2 regions of the Streptomyces sp. NPDC002181 genome follow, and region 1 is predicted to be linked to the other one. Evidence: riboswitches for the same ligand, from Rfam matches in the RefSeq annotation. Region 1 holds a riboswitch; the other holds the start of a gene.
The links. A riboswitch is a leader RNA that binds a small molecule or an ion and turns the genes downstream of it on or off. The one in region 1 is predicted to bind S-adenosylmethionine.
Positions count from the first base shown of each region.

Region 2: linked by a shared signal. The riboswitch ahead of thrC (threonine synthase) and the one ahead of ACFYXV_RS22685 (aminotransferase class V-fold PLP-dependent enzyme) in region 1 are both predicted to bind S-adenosylmethionine.

Region 1 is NZ_JBIASC010000009.1:194,222-201,509, reverse strand. Features, by position in the region: gene ACFYXV_RS22695 (rhomboid family intramembrane serine protease) at 1-589, shown strand, start outside; gene ACFYXV_RS22690 (Lrp/AsnC family transcriptional regulator) at 586-867, shown strand; gene ACFYXV_RS22685 (aminotransferase class V-fold PLP-dependent enzyme) at 1,295-2,689, opposite strand; SAM riboswitch class IV at 2,928-3,044, opposite strand; gene trpD (anthranilate phosphoribosyltransferase) at 3,133-4,197, opposite strand; gene ACFYXV_RS22675 (cytochrome bc complex cytochrome b subunit) at 4,364-5,992, opposite strand; gene ACFYXV_RS22670 (Rieske 2Fe-2S domain-containing protein) at 5,989-7,047, opposite strand; gene ACFYXV_RS22665 (c-type cytochrome) at 7,044-7,288, opposite strand, start outside.
Region 2 is NZ_JBIASC010000012.1:141,905-149,192, forward strand. Features, by position in the region: gene groL (chaperonin GroEL) at 1-408, opposite strand, end outside; gene ACFYXV_RS26455 (cold-shock protein) at 764-967, opposite strand; gene ACFYXV_RS26460 (MoaD/ThiS family protein) at 1,352-1,630, opposite strand; gene thrC (threonine synthase) at 1,676-2,950, opposite strand; SAM riboswitch class I at 2,968-3,117, opposite strand; gene ACFYXV_RS26470 (glucosyl-3-phosphoglycerate synthase) at 3,324-4,274, shown strand; gene ACFYXV_RS26475 (trehalose-6-phosphate synthase) at 4,320-5,786, shown strand; gene otsB (trehalose-phosphatase) at 5,916-6,764, opposite strand; gene ACFYXV_RS26485 (DUF3263 domain-containing protein) at 6,919-7,155, opposite strand; gene ACFYXV_RS26490 (extracellular solute-binding protein) at 7,280-7,288, opposite strand, start outside.

The sequences.
Region 1 (7,288 bases):
GCGGTTACTGGAGACGGGGACCGCGTACTTCCGGCACTGGGGCGTCGTCCCGGACGAGCTCTTCACCGGCTCCGCACGGGCCCTGCTGACGCCGCTCACCGCCCTGTTCGTGCACGGCAGCTGGCTGCACCTGCTCGGCAACATGCTGTTCCTGTACGTCTTCGGCGTGATGACGCAGGAGCGGATGGGGCGGCCGGAGTTCCTGACGTTCTACGTCTGTACGGGCTACCTGGCGCTGGCGGCGTACGCGGCGGCCAACGCCTCCTCGGCGCAGACGCTGGTGGGCGCCTCGGGCGCGATCTCCGCGGTGCTGGGCGCCTTCCTGTGCCTGTTCCCGCGCGCACGGGTGACGAGCCTGTTCCCGTTCCTGCTGTTCCTGCCGCTGCGCTTCCCGGCGTGGATGGTCCTGCTGTTCTGGTTCGCCCTCCAGTGGGTGGCCGCGCACCGCGCGGGCAGCGGCCCGGGGGTGGCGTACCTGGCCCACCTGGTGGGCTTCTCGCTCGGCTTCGCCTACGCGTGGGTGCGCTATCGGCGTACGACTAGAGTGAGGCGACCAGCGACGGCCACCGAGGGAGACAGCCAGCCGTGATCACCGCGATCGTGCTCATCAAGACCAGCGTGGACCGCATCCCCGAGATCGCCGAGTCGATCGCCGCGCTGGACAGCGTCAGCGAGGTCTACTCCGTCACGGGGACGTACGACCTGATCGCCCTGGTCCGCGTGGCCCGCCACGAGAACCTGGCGGACATCATCCCGGGCCGCATCAGCAAGATCCCGGGCGTCGAGGCGACGGACACGCACGTGGCCTTCCGCACCTACTCCCAGCACGACCTGGAAGCGGCCTTCGCGATCGGCCTCGACGCGTAGCGAGCCCTCAGAGGCGGGGCAGGCCCTCCCCGGCCCGCGCGGGCCGGCCCTCTGCGAGCCGGAAGACGTACCCGCGCAGGTGGTCCTCCAGGCCGCGGTCGATGTGGGCGACGTACACCCGCGCCCCGGCGGCGGCATCGTTCCTCCAGTCGCCGCGGGCAGTGGCCCACGGAACACGAACTCACTGCCGTACTCGTCCTCGTACATGACGTGGTCGGGCGCGCACTGGCGCCCGGTGAGGCAGGTGTCGGTGCTGGCCGCGTAGAAGGGGCCCGGCACACCGCGCCGGTCCCGCTGCTCCCAGCCGTCGGGCGCCGGCCCGGACCAGTCCCGGCTCACCCGGTCCCCCCGCCACAGCGGATGCTGCTCACCCGCCATGGCGCGAACGGTCGGTACCGGGTCCCAGTACGTCATGATCCGCAGAGTCTCACACGGCCGGGACGCAGCGGCCCTCCTCCGTGCGGTACTGCCACTTGGCTCCGGAGGTGACCAGTTCCTTCACGGCGCCGACGAAGCGGTCGACGTGCTCGTCCGGGGTCCCGGCGCCGAAGCTGACGCGGATCGCGTTGAGGGAGCGCTCGCCCGGGGCCGCCTCGGGGGCTCCGCATTCGCCCTGGGCCTGGGGCTCGCTGCCCAGCAGGGTGCGGACCAGCGGGTGGGCGCAGAACAGGCCGTCGCGGACGCCGATCCCGTACTCCGCCGACAGCGCCGCCGCGAAGTGCGAGCTGTTCCAGCCGTCGACCACGAAGGAGATGACGCCGACCCGCGGGGCGTCGTCCCCGAAGAGGGAGAGGATCCGGACCGCCGGGACCTCCGCCAGGCCCTCGCGGACCCTGTCGATGAGGTGGCGCTCGCGGGCGACGAGGTCGTCGAAGCCCGCCTCGGTCAGGGCCTTGCAGGCGGAGGCGATCGAGTACACCCCGATCACGTTCGGGGAGCCGGCCTCGTGGCGGGCCGCCGTGGTGTGCCACTCGACGTCCACGCCGCCGTCCGCGCGGCGGGCGACCTTCCGGGAGGCCCCGCCGCCGGCCAGGTACGGCTCCGCCTGCTGGAGCCAGTCCGCCCGGCCGGCCAGCACGCCCGAGCCGAACGGCGCGTACAGCTTGTGCCCGGAGAAGGCCACCCAGTCCACGTCCAGCTCCTGCACGGAGACGGGGTGGTGCGGGGCCAGCTGGGCGGCGTCCAGGACGATGCGCGCGCCGTGGGCGTGCGCCGCGGCGGCCAGCTCCTTCACCGGCCACAGCTCACCGGTGACGTTGGACGCGCCGGTGACGCAGACCAGCGCGGGACCGTAGGGGTCCCGCTGCGCGAGCGCCCGCTCCAGGGTCTCCACGGCCTGGGCCGGGGTCCGCGGCGCGTTGAGGTACGTGACCTGCGCGTCCCCCCACGGCAGGAGCGAGGCGTGGTGCTCGGTCTCGAACACGAACACCTGGCAGCCGGCCGGCAGCACGGCGGCGAGCAGGTTCAGCGAGTCGGTGGTGGACCGGGTGAAGATCACCTGGTCGGACGGACGGCAGTCGAGGAACCCGGCGACCGTGGCCCGGCTCTGCTCGAAGAGGTCCGTGGACAGCTGGGAGAGGTAGCCCGCGCCGCGGTGGACGCTGCCGTAGTACGGGGCGTACGCGGCGACGTCGTCCCAGACCCGCTGGAGCGCCGGGGCGCTGGCCGCGTAGTCGAGGGCCGCGTACGTGACCTCGCCGCCGGTGACGAGCGGGACGGTGACGTCCCGGCCGAGGACCGGCAGCGGCCCGGTGCAGGCGGGGTCGGCGGAGTCGGTCACGGCGGTGGCGGCGGTGGTGGTGGCGTTCGGGTACGTGGACATGGCGGTATCTCCCGGCAGGACAGGCTGAATGGCTTCGGACGGCCCGTACGCGGGTGCACGCGGCACACGCATCCCGGAAACGGGTGCGCGGATGCACGGGTGCGAGTGGTACGGGGATTGCCTCGACGCGCGGACGGCTCAGGACCGCACGGAGGGTGAAGAAGGGGCGGAGTCGCCCTATCGCATTCGCTTGCTCACGGAAAAGCTCCTCGAGAGACCAGGACCCCTGGTGTCGAGGGATCCGCGCTTGCCGCAGGCCTTTCTGCCTGCGACCTGGTCATCACCCGGGGCACCCCGCCACGGAAGGAGGGTTGCCGGACAGCAAGCCGGGGCCAAAACGCTGTCACTCGTGACCTGGTCAGCATCCTGCCACAAGATCCCCCGCGCACAAGACCCCGGTCCGCATGGTGATACGCGCGAACCGGGGTCCTGGCCGGAATCGGTCAGGCGTTGCTGGCCGCCACCCAGCGGTCCAGGGCCGCCCGGGCCGCGCCCGAGTCGATGGACTCCGCGGCGCGGGCGATCGCGGTGCGGATCTGGTCCTCCAGGGAGCCCGCGCCCGGGTCCAGGGCCACCAGGGCCGCCGCCGCGTTCAGCAGCACCGCCTCGCGCACCGGGCCGCTCTCGCCGGCCAGCAGCCGGCGGGCGACGTCCGCGTTGTACGAGGCGTCCGCGCCCCGCAGCGCCGAGACGTCGACCAGCGGGATGCCGACGTCGCGCGGGTCGAACGGCTGCTCGTCCACCCGGCCGTCGCGGACCCACCACACGCGGGAGGTCGCCGTCGTCGTCAGCTCGTCCAGGCCGTCGTCACCGCGGAACACCAGCGCCGAGGAGCCCCGCTCCGCCAGCACGCCCGCCACGATGGGCGCCACCCGCGGGTCCGCGACACCCGTGGCCTGCGCCCGTACGCGCGCCGGATTGGTCAGCGGGCCGAGGAAGTTGAACGTGGTCCGGATGCCCAGCTCCTTGCGGGCCGCCGCCACGTGCCGCAGCGCCGGGTGGAACTTCACCGCGAAGCAGAAGGTGATGCCGGCCTCCTCCGCGACCTCGACCACCCGCGCCGGGGTGAGGTCCAGGTTGACGCCGAGCTTCTCCAGCACGTCCGAGGAGCCGCTCTCCGAGGACGCGGCCCGGTTGCCGTGCTTGACGACCTTGGCGCCCGTACCGGCCACGACGATGGAGGACATCGTCGAGATGTTCACCGTCTTGGCACCGTCGCCGCCCGTGCCGACGATGTCCACCGTCCGGCCCGGCACCTCGATCAGGTTGGCGTGGTCGTACATCGACCGTACGAGGCCGTTGATCTCCGAGACCGTCTCCCCCTTGGCGCGCAGCGCCACCACGAAGCCGGCGATCTGGGCGTCGGTGGCCTCGCCGCGCATGATCCGGTCCATGGCCCAGGCCGTCTCGTCGGCGCGCAGGTCCTGGCCGGACAGCAGGGCGTCCAGCACGCCCGGCCAGCCGCGGGCCGCCACGCTGTCGCCGCCTGCCGGGGTCGCAACGTTCATGGTCCGCTCCTGCTGTTGATCGGCCACCCGGTGTCGGGGCCCACTCGTATGGGAAGGGGTTCAGCCTATCCAGCCCCGGGGACGGCAAAGAGCCCCGTCCGGACACTGGACGGGGCTCTTGCCGTGGCGACGCCGGGACTGACCTGAATCAGTCCCTCATGCGGGATCAGTGGTGGCCGTGGCCGCTCTGGATCTCCTTGTACTCCTCCACCGTGGGCTTCGGAATCTGGCTGTCCTCCGCGTAGTAGCCCTTGCTGAGCTTCGCGCGGAGCTTCTCCATGCGGCCGACCTTGCGCTCGACGCCGTTCTCGTCGACCGTCGGGCCGATCTCGACCGGCTTGTACTGCTCGTGCGCGGTCAGCGTGTGCAGCTTGCCCTGCGTCAGCGGCTCGTGGACCTCGACGAACTCACCGTGCGGCAGGCGCTTGATGATGCCGGTCTCGCGACCGTGCAGCACCTTGTCGCGGTCACGGCGCTGGAGACCGAGGCAGATGCGCTTGGTGATGACGAACGCGATGACCGGACCGACGAAGAAGCCGATGCGGGCGAACCACGTGATGTTGTTGATCGACAGGTGGAAGTACTGCGCGAACATGTCGTTTCCACCGGCGATCAGCAGGATGACGTACCACGTCAGCCAGGCCACACCGAAGGCCGTACGGGTCGGGACGTTGCGCGGGCGGTCCAGGATGTGGTGCTCGCGCTTGTCCCCGGTGACCCAGGACTCGATGAACGGGTACACCGCGATCGTGGCCAGCACCAGCGGGAAGATCACCAGCGGGATGAACACGCCCAGGACGAGCGTGTGGCCCCAGAGGTTGATCTCCCAGCCGGGCATCGCACGGATGAGGCCCTCGGAGAAGCCCATGTACCAGTCGGGCTGCGCGCCGGTGGACACGTGGTCCGGCCGGTACGGGCCGAGCGCCCAGATCGGGTTGATCGAGGCGATCGCCGCGATGGCCGCGATGACACCGAAGACCAGGAAGAAGAAGCCTCCGGCCTTGGCCATGTAGACCGGCAGCAGCGGCATGCCGACGACGTTGTTGTTCGTCTTGCCGGGACCCGCGAACTGGGTGTGCTTGTGGTAGAAGACCAGGATCAGGTGGGCCACCAGCAGGCCCATCATGATGCCGGGCAGCAGCAGGATGTGGATCGAGTAGAACCGCGCGACGAAGTCGCCGCCGGGGAACTCGCCGCCGAAGAGGAAGAACGACAGGTACGTGCCGACGATCGGCACGGACAGGATCGCGCCCTCCATGAAGCGGACACCGGTGCCCGAGAGCAGGTCGTCCGGCAGGGAGTAACCGGTGAAACCGGTGAACATGCCGAGGACCAGCAGCAGGAAGCCGAAGATCCAGTTGACCTCGCGGGGCTTGCGGAACGCGCCGGTGAAGAACACGCGCATCATGTGCACGAGCATCGCCGCGACGAAGATCAGCGCCGCCCAGTGGTGGATCTGACGGATCAGCAGACCACCGCGGACGTCGAAGCTGATGTCCAGCGTCGAGGCGAAGGCCTCGGACATCTGGACGCCCTGCATCGGCACGTACGAGCCGTGGTACACGACCTCGTTCATGCTCGGGTGGAAGAACAGCGTCAGGTACACACCCGTGAGGATGATGATGATGAAGCTGTAGAGGCAGATCTCACCCAGCATGAAGGACCAGTGGTCCGGGAAGATCTTGCGCATGTTGGACTTGGCCAGGCTGTAGATGCCCAGGCGTCCGTCGGCCCAGTCGGCCACCCGTTCGCCCTTGGAGGGCGCCGGGCGCTTCGTGTCGGTGGCAGTGCTCATCCGCGCTCCCAGAATGCAGGACCGACGGGCTCTTCGAAGTCGCCGAGCGCTTCGAGGAAGCCTTCACCGTTCACGCCGATCCGCAGCTGCGGAAGCGCGTGGCCGGCCGGACCGAAGATGACTCGGGCGCCGTCGGAGAGGTCGAAGGTGGACTGGTGGCACGGGCAGAGCACGTGGTGGGTCTGCTGCTCGTACAGGCTGATCGGGCAGCCGACGTGGGTGCAGATCTTCGAGTAGGCCACGATGCCCTCGTGGGACCACTCGAGTTCCTGCTTGTCCTTGATGTCCTCCGGCTTGATGCGGACGATCATCAGGGCGGCCTTGGCGATCTGCGTCTGGAAGTCGTGCTGCTCCTCCTCCAGGCCCTCGGGCCTGGCGAAGGTCAGCGAACCGACCAGCACGTCCTCGGGACGCAGCGGCTCGTTCGTGTTGTCGTTGATGAGCAGCTTGCCCCTGCTCCACACGGTCTTGCGCAGCTTCTCCTCGGGCAGCGGGCCCAGGTCGCGCATGATCATGAGAGCGGACAGCGGCAGCATCGACAGCGCGCCGAGCATGGTGTTGCGGATCAGCGGGCGGCGGGCGATGCCCGACTCCTGCGCGCCGTCCGCAAAGTCCTGCATGACCTTCGCCTTGAGCTCCGGCGGCGCCGCGATCTCGTGGCGCTCGTCGGCGACCTCAACGTCGGACATCAGGGTGCGGGCCCAGTGGACCGCGCCCGCGCCGATGCAGAAGAGGGCCGTGCCCAGGGTCAGACCGAGCGCGAAGTTCAGCGCGCTCACCTTCCCGATCGGGAAGATGTAGACGATCTTGTCGACCGGGAGGGTCACGTACGAGGCGATGAAGCCGATCGTGGCCAGCATCGACAGCGTGAACAGCATCGCCACGGTGCGCTCGGAGCGCTTCGCGGCCCGCTCGTCGATGTCCTGGATACGGGGCTTGTGGACCGGAAGGCCCGGGTCGGCGAACGGATCGTCCGCGACGGTTACGCCACCGTGGTGCGCGTCGCCCTGCTCGCTCGGCAGGTGCTTCTCTTCGGGAATGTCTTGGCTACTCATGACTTCTTGGCCTTAGCGGTGTGGGCCGCGACCCAGACGGCGACAGCGATCAGCGCACCCAGGCCGAAGATCCAGCCGAACAGACCCTCGGAGACGGGGCCGAGGCCACCGAGCTTGAGACCACCGGGGCTGGTCGACTTATCGCCGTTCACGTGCTGGAGGTACGCGATGATGTCCTTCTTCTCCTTCGTCGGCATGGTGCTGTCCGGGAAGGAGGGCATGTTCTGCGGGCCGGTGAGCA
Region 2 (7,288 bases), on a different contig from region 1:
ATCCTTGGCCTGCTCCAGCAGGGCGCCGGAAACGGCCTCGACGGCCTTCTCGATGCCGCGCTTGAGGGCCATCGGGTTGGCGCCGGCGGCCACGTTGCGCAGGCCCTCGCGGACGAGCGCCTGGGCGAGCACGGTGGCGGTGGTCGTACCGTCGCCCGCGACGTCGTCCGTCTTCTTGGCGACTTCCTTGACCAGCTCGGCGCCGATCTTCTCGTACGGGTCCTCGAGCTCGATCTCCTTGGCGATGGAGACACCATCGTTGGTGATCGTGGGGGCGCCCCACTTCTTCTCAAGGACGACGTTGCGACCCTTGGGGCCAAGGGTGACCTTGACGGCGTCGGCGAGCTGGTTCATCCCGCGCTCGAGACCGCGCCGGGCCTCCTCGTCGAACGCAATGATCTTGGCCATCTGAAGTGGTCCTCCAGGACTGGGGTTCCCCCTGCACCGTCGGTACGAGGGGAGGCTTGGATTGCTCCGGACCGCGCCCGCGCCCGCGACGGACGGCCTGCGTGCCCGGCGGTTCCTTCCCGCCGGACCCTGCGGGCCTCACCGACCCGGTCCTGTGTAGTAGCACTCTCAAGCAGAGAGTGCTAACGCCAATGATTAGCACTCGACCCCTCCGAGTGCAAGCGGCTTGGGTGAACGCCGACCGGCACGTGCCCGGCCGGCCCCCACCCGCCTCCGGGCAGCACGAAGGGCCCGCACCCCTCCTCCGAGGTGCGGGCCCTTCGTGTGTATGCGTCGGTGGTCGATCGCGCCGGGACTAGACGGCGAGCTTGACCATGTCCGCCTGCGGACCCTTCTGGCCCTGCGAGATCTCGAACTCGACCCGCTGACCCTCTTCAAGGGTGCGGTACCCGTCCATCTGGATGGCGCTGTAGTGGACGAACACATCCGCACCACCGTCGACCGCGATGAAGCCGTAGCCCTTCTCCGCGTTGAACCACTTGACGGTGCCCTGAGCCATGCCTAACTCCCCTATTACTGGCCCTTGCGCAGGACCGCACTTCGCGGTCCCGGGTCAGAACTTGCGCCGGAACGCCTCGACCGGGGCTGAATGTATCCGCACCGCTGCTGTCTGCAACAGGTCAATCCGACGAGAATTCTGGACACGGGGATACATTGAAATACAGTGAAAAGTTGGCATATTCTCGGGCAACTCGGACCCGGCATATCTCGCCAAAGCCCCATACCGCACTCGGACATTGACTCAATGTCAACCATCACTCGACCCGCTCATATGCGGCGGGCAAGAACAGCGGAGGGGACTTCCCCAACCCTACCGCGCCCAATCAAGCAGAATTACCCCCTCCGCTTTTACCGGAGGGGGTAATTCTGAGGCTTTCGCCGGTCAGCAGCCGCCCGCGACGGCGGGGATGATCGAGACGCCCGCGCCGTCCGGCGTCACCGCGTCCAGACCACCCTCGAAGCGCACGTCGTCGTCGTTGACGTAGACGTTCACGAAGCGGCGCAGCTTGCCCTGGTCGTCCAGGACGCGGGCGGCGATGCCCGGGTGGTTCGCCTCCAGGGAGGCGATGACCTCGGAGAGGGTCGCGCCCTCGGCGGAGACCTCGGCCTGGCCGCCGGTGTAGGTGCGCAGGATGGTGGGGATGCGGACGTTGACGCTCATGGCGCTACTGCCTTTCCGGGTTTGCAGGTATGGGTCGGGTCGGGCTCAGGCCAGGCCGGCGGCGCGGAACGCGTCCAGGCTCGGGCGGATGGTGGCGGTCTGCCCGCTGTCCGCGGCCACCGCCTCCAGGGTCTTGAGACCGTCACCGGTGTTGAGGACCACCGTGGTCAGCGCCGGGTCGAGCTGCCCGTTCTCGATGAGCTTCTTGGTCACGCCGACGGTCACGCCGCCCGCGGTCTCGGCGAAGATGCCCTCGGTCTGCGCGAGGATCTTGATGGCCTCGACGACCTGCTCGTCGGTGACGTCCTCGACGTAGCCGCCCGTACGGCGGGCGATGTCCAGGACGTACGGGCCGTCGGCCGGGTTGCCGATGGCGAGCGACTTGGCGATGGTGTTCGGCTTCTGCGGGCGGACCACGTCGTGGCCGGCCTTGAACGCGGTGGAGACCGGGGAGCAGCCCTCGGCCTGCGCGCCGAAGATCTTGTACGGCTTGTCCTCGACGAGCCCGAGCTTGATCAGCTCCTGCAGACCCTTGTCGATCTTCGTCAGCTGCGAGCCGGACGCGATCGGGATCACGATCTGGTCGGGCAGCTGCCAGCCGAGCTGCTCGCAGATCTCGTAGGCGAGGGTCTTCGAGCCCTCGCCGTAGTACGGGCGCAGGTTGACGTTGACGAAGCCCCAGCCCTCGCCCAGCGGGTCGCCGATGAGCTCGGAGCAGAAGCGGTTGACGTCGTCGTAGTTGCCCTCGATGCCGACGAGGTCGCCGCCGTACACACCGGCCATGACGACCTTGCCCTGCTCCAGGTCGTGCGGGATGAACACGCAGGAGCGGAAGCCGGCCCGGGCGGCCGCGGCGCCGACGGCGCCGGCCAGGTTGCCGGTGGAGGAGCAGGACAGGGTGGTGAAGCCGAAGGCGCGGGCGGCCTCGACGGCGATGGCGACGACGCGGTCCTTGAAGGAGTGCGTCGGGTTGCCGGAGTCGTCCTTGACGTACAGCTTGCCGGTGAAGCCGAGCTCCTTGGCCAGGTTGGCCGCGTCCACGAGCTTGGTGAAGCCGGGGTTCAGGCTGGGCTTGGAGGCCACGTCCGCGGGGACGGGCAGCAGCGGGGCGTAGCGCCAGATGTTGTTCGGGCCGGCCTCGATCGCCGCGCGCAGCGCTTCCGGGTCGCCGGTCGGCAGGTCGTAGGCGACTTCCAGCGGACCGAAGCACTCGACGCAGGCGAAGATGGGTCCGAGCTCGAAACGGGTACCGCACTCACGACACGAGAGGCCGGTGGCAGGTCCGAGATCGACAGAGGTGGCAACAGTCTGTGCAGCCATGATGGCGAGGCCCTTTCTCCTCATCTTCCCCATGGCGCACTTCGCCATGAGACGGAATTGGCACCTTCCCTAGCCGGGGACCTCGCTGCCGCAAGCAGGCGCGAGAACCGACTGGAGGGTTGCCGGGGCTTCAACGGGCCGTGTCCCTCTGCCCCTCTGGATGAGCGGTATGGCACCGGGTTGCGCGCAGGATGCGCGTCCGGGCGTTTGTGCGCGGGGACCCCCGGCATGCGGTGGTCCTTCGCGTTGTTCAAGACTGTAACCGAAGGTGCGGATGGTTGAGACGGCCGTCCGAACCGCGAGATGGATCCTATTTCGGCCGAAACCGCCGAGGGGCGACGGACCGCCGACGGACGACCAGGGAGTGCTGAACGTGCTGGAAGAGGTGGAGCGCTGGTTCGCGGACCGCTCCTGGTCCGCGGCCGACCGACCGCTCGACCAGCTGCTCTGCGCCAAGCGGGCGGCGGGCACCACGGTCAGCGTGGTGCTGCCCGCGCTCGACGAGGAGGAGACGGTCGGCGCGATCGTCGAGGTGATCCGGCGCGATCTGATCGACGGGCTGCCGCTGCCGCTGGTCGACGAACTGGTCGTGATCGACTCGGGCTCCACCGACCGGACCGCCGAGGTGGCCGCGAAGGCGGGCGCCCGGGTGGTGCACCGCGACGACATCCTGCCGCGGATCCCGGCCGTGCACGGCAAGGGCGAGGTGCTGTGGCGCTCGCTGCTGGCGACCACCGGGGACGTCGTCTGCTTCGTGGACGCGGACCTGCGGGACTTCTCCTCCGCCTTCGTGTCCGGGATCGTCGGCCCGCTGCTGACCGAGCCGGACGTGCAGTTCGTCAAGGCCATGTACGAGCGCCCGCTGGGGGACGCCCCCGGCCAGGGCGGCCGGGTCACCGAGCTCGTCGCCCGTCCCCTCCTCAATCTGCACTGGCCGCAGTTGGCCGGCTTCGTCCAGCCGCTGGGCGGCGAGTACGCCGTGCGCCGGTCCCTGCTGGAACGCCTGCCCTTCCCCGTCGGGTACGGGGTGGAGCTCGGCCTGCTGGTGGACGCCCTGCACACGGTCGGCCTGGACGCGCTGGCCCAGGTGGACGTGGGCGTACGGCTCCACCGCCACCAGGACGGCCAGGCGCTGGGCCGCATGGCCGCGGCGATCTACCGGACGGCGCAGCTGCGGCTCTCGCGCGGGCACCTCGTACGGCCCGAGCTGACGCAGTTCGAGCGCGGCCCGGACGGGTTCGTGCCGCGGACGTACCCCGTGGACACCGAGGAGCGGCCGCCGATGGCCGGGGTCAAGGAGTACTCCGGCCGCCGGGTGGCGTGAGGGAACTGACGTTTGAGCGGGCGGGCCCCGGGCTAGGTTCGCCGCATGGCTTCCCAGGTACTCGTCGCAGCGAACCGCGGCCCGCTCTCCTACGTACTCGACGACGACGGCGCCCTCACGGCGCGGCGCGGCGGGGGCGGACTCGTCTCCGGCCTCTCCGCCGCCCTCGCCCGCCAGCCGGAGGCGCTGTGGATCTGCGCGGCGCTCTCGGACGCGGACCGGGAGGCGGTCCGCCGGGGCGTTTCCGAGCCTGGCGTCCGGATGCTGGACATCGATCCCGCCACGTACGACGACGCGTACAACGGCATCGCGAACTCGGTGCTGTGGTTCACCCACCACCACCTGTACGACGTCCCGCGCGAGCCGGTCTTCGACGCGGAGTTCCGGCGGCGGTGGGACTCGTACGTCGCCTACAACCGCGCCTTCGCGGCGGCGCTGGCCGAGGAGGCGGGCGAGGGCGCGGCCGTGCTCGTCCAGGACTACCACCTGGCGCTGGTCCCCGGTGAGCTGCGCGCACTGCGCCCGGACCTGCGGATCGGGCACTTCACGCACACCCCGTGGGCCTCGCGCGAGTTCCTGGAGATGCTCCCCGACGACATCCGCTCACAGCTGATGTGGGGGATGCTCGGGGCCGACCAGCTGGGCTTCCACTCCTGGCGCTGGTCGCTGCAGTTCATCACCGGGGCGGACATGGACGACCGGACCGGCGCGACCTGGCCGCACCTGCCCGCCGGCACGGCGGAGCGCGGGGTGTGGCACCGCACGACGGCCGCCGACGGATCCGGGTACGGGCCGCGGCGCTTCACGGAGGTCCGGCAGTACCCGTTGGGCGTCGACGCCGACGACCTGCGCGCGCTCGCCCACCGGCCGGTCGTCGACGACAAGCTGGCCGCGCTGCGGGCGGAGGTCGGCGACCGGGCGGCGATCGTCCGCGTGGACCGCACGGAGCTGTCGAAGAACATCCTGCGCGGGCTGCTGGCGTACCGGGAGCTGCTGACCGCGCATCCCGAATGGCGGGAGCGGGTGGTCCACCTGGCCTCGGCCTACCCCTCGCGCCAGGACCTCGCGGTCTACCGGGCCTACACCCAGTCGGTGCGGGACCTGGCGACGGAGATCAACGAGGAGTTCGGCACGCCGGACTGGCAGCCGGTGCTGGTCTCCGTCGAGGACGACTTCGCGCGCTCGCTCGCGGCGTACCGGATGGCCGACGTGGCGCTGGTCAACCCGGTCCGGGACGGGATGAACCTGGTCGCGAAGGAGATCCCGGTGGTGTCCGAGGCGGGGTGCGCGCTCGTGCTGTCCACCGGGGCGGGGGCGTACGAGGAGCTGCGCGAGGACGCGCTGACGGTGAACCCGTACGACGTGACGGCGACGGCCGAGGCCCTGCACGAGGCGCTGTCCATGCCGGCGGACGAACGGCTGGAGCGCACGAAGCGCCTGGCCGCCGCCGCCACGGCCCTCCCCCCGGCGGCCTGGTTCACGGCCCAGCTGGACGCGCTGCGCGAGGGGTAGGAGAGCTCGCGGGTGGTCTTGCCGCTCTCGGCGGCCTCGGCGGGCTCTGCGGCCTCGGCGGCCTCGGCGGCCTCGGCGGCCTCGGCGGCCTCGGCGGTCAAGACCGGCCGGGTACCGGTACCGCGCGCGTCAGCCGCGGATGGCCCCGGCCAGCGCGGCCAGGAAGGACACCACGTCCGCCGGGCCGTTCAGGACCAGGTCGGCGCGGGCGGCGAGTTCGGGTACCTCCGCCGATCCGCTGGCCACCAGGAGTCCCGGCATGCCGTCGGTGCGCAGCTTCTCGACGGCCGCGTACGCCGCGAGGTCGCCCAGGTCGTCCCCCGCGTACAGGACGGCCTCGGCGCCCGTCTCCGCGAGGTACTCGGTCAGGGCCACGCCCTTGTCCATCCCCGGCGGCCGCAGTTCCAGCACCGCCCGCCCCGGCTCGACCATCAGCCCGTGCCGCGCCGCCAGCTCGGCCAGCGGCTCGCGCAGCGCGGCGAAGGCCGCGTCCGGGTCCGCGGCCCGCCGGGTGTGCACGGCCAGGGCCCGGCCCTTCTCCTCGATCCAGGTACCGCGCCAGGCGCCGATGGAGTCCAGGAACCCGGGCAGCTCCGCCCGTACGGCGGCGACCCCCGGATGCTCGGCCGGAGTGTGCACGATGCCGGTCACGGCGTCCCAGCGCTCGGCCCCGTAGTGGCCCAGGACCACCAGGTGCTCCAGGCCCTCGGCGCCCGCGAAGCCCCCGTAGCGGACCGCGACCCCGGCCGGGCGGCCGGTGATCACGGCCACCGAGGCTACCTCCGGGGCCAGGGCCGACAGAGCCGGGACCGCTCCCGGGTGGGCCCTCGCCTGGTCCGGGTCCGGGACGATCTCGGCGAGGGTGCCGTCGAAGTCGAGCGCGACCACGCTGCGGCGGGGCACCCTGAGGAGGGCTTCGAGTCCCTCCCGTCCGGCGGCGGTGACGGGCATCGGCATGCTGTGCGGATGGCTCCCCATGGGGACGACCCTAACGGCCCCGCCGGGCCACGGCTACGGCGCGGGACGCGCCCGGGCGCCCGCCCGGGGCCTCTGCCCGCCTCTGCCCGCCTCTGCCCGCCTCTGCCAGCGTGCCTCCGCCGCCCCCGCCCGTCGTCACAGCGTCGCCGCACCGTCAGCGCCGGGCCCGCTGCGCCTCGCGGATGCGGCGGAGCCGGTTGACCGTGCCGGGGGCGTGGGCCAGCGCCCGCGGGTCGTCCATCAGCGCGTTGAGCAGCTGGTAGTAGCGGACCGGGGTCATCCCCAGCCCTTCCCGTATCGCCCGCTCCTTGGCTCCGGGCCCGGGCCAGGTGCGTCCCTCGTACGCGAGCACCGCGGCCTCGGTGGCCGTCAGCCCCACGTCGTCCGTCATACGGCCAGATTAACGCCGCCCGGTGACAGCGGCCGGGCCGCGCCCTGCGGCGCCCGCCCGGCCCGCGCCCCCGGCCCGCGCCCCGGCGCCCCGTGCCCCGGCGCCCCGGCGCCCGCGCCCGCCGCTACCGCAC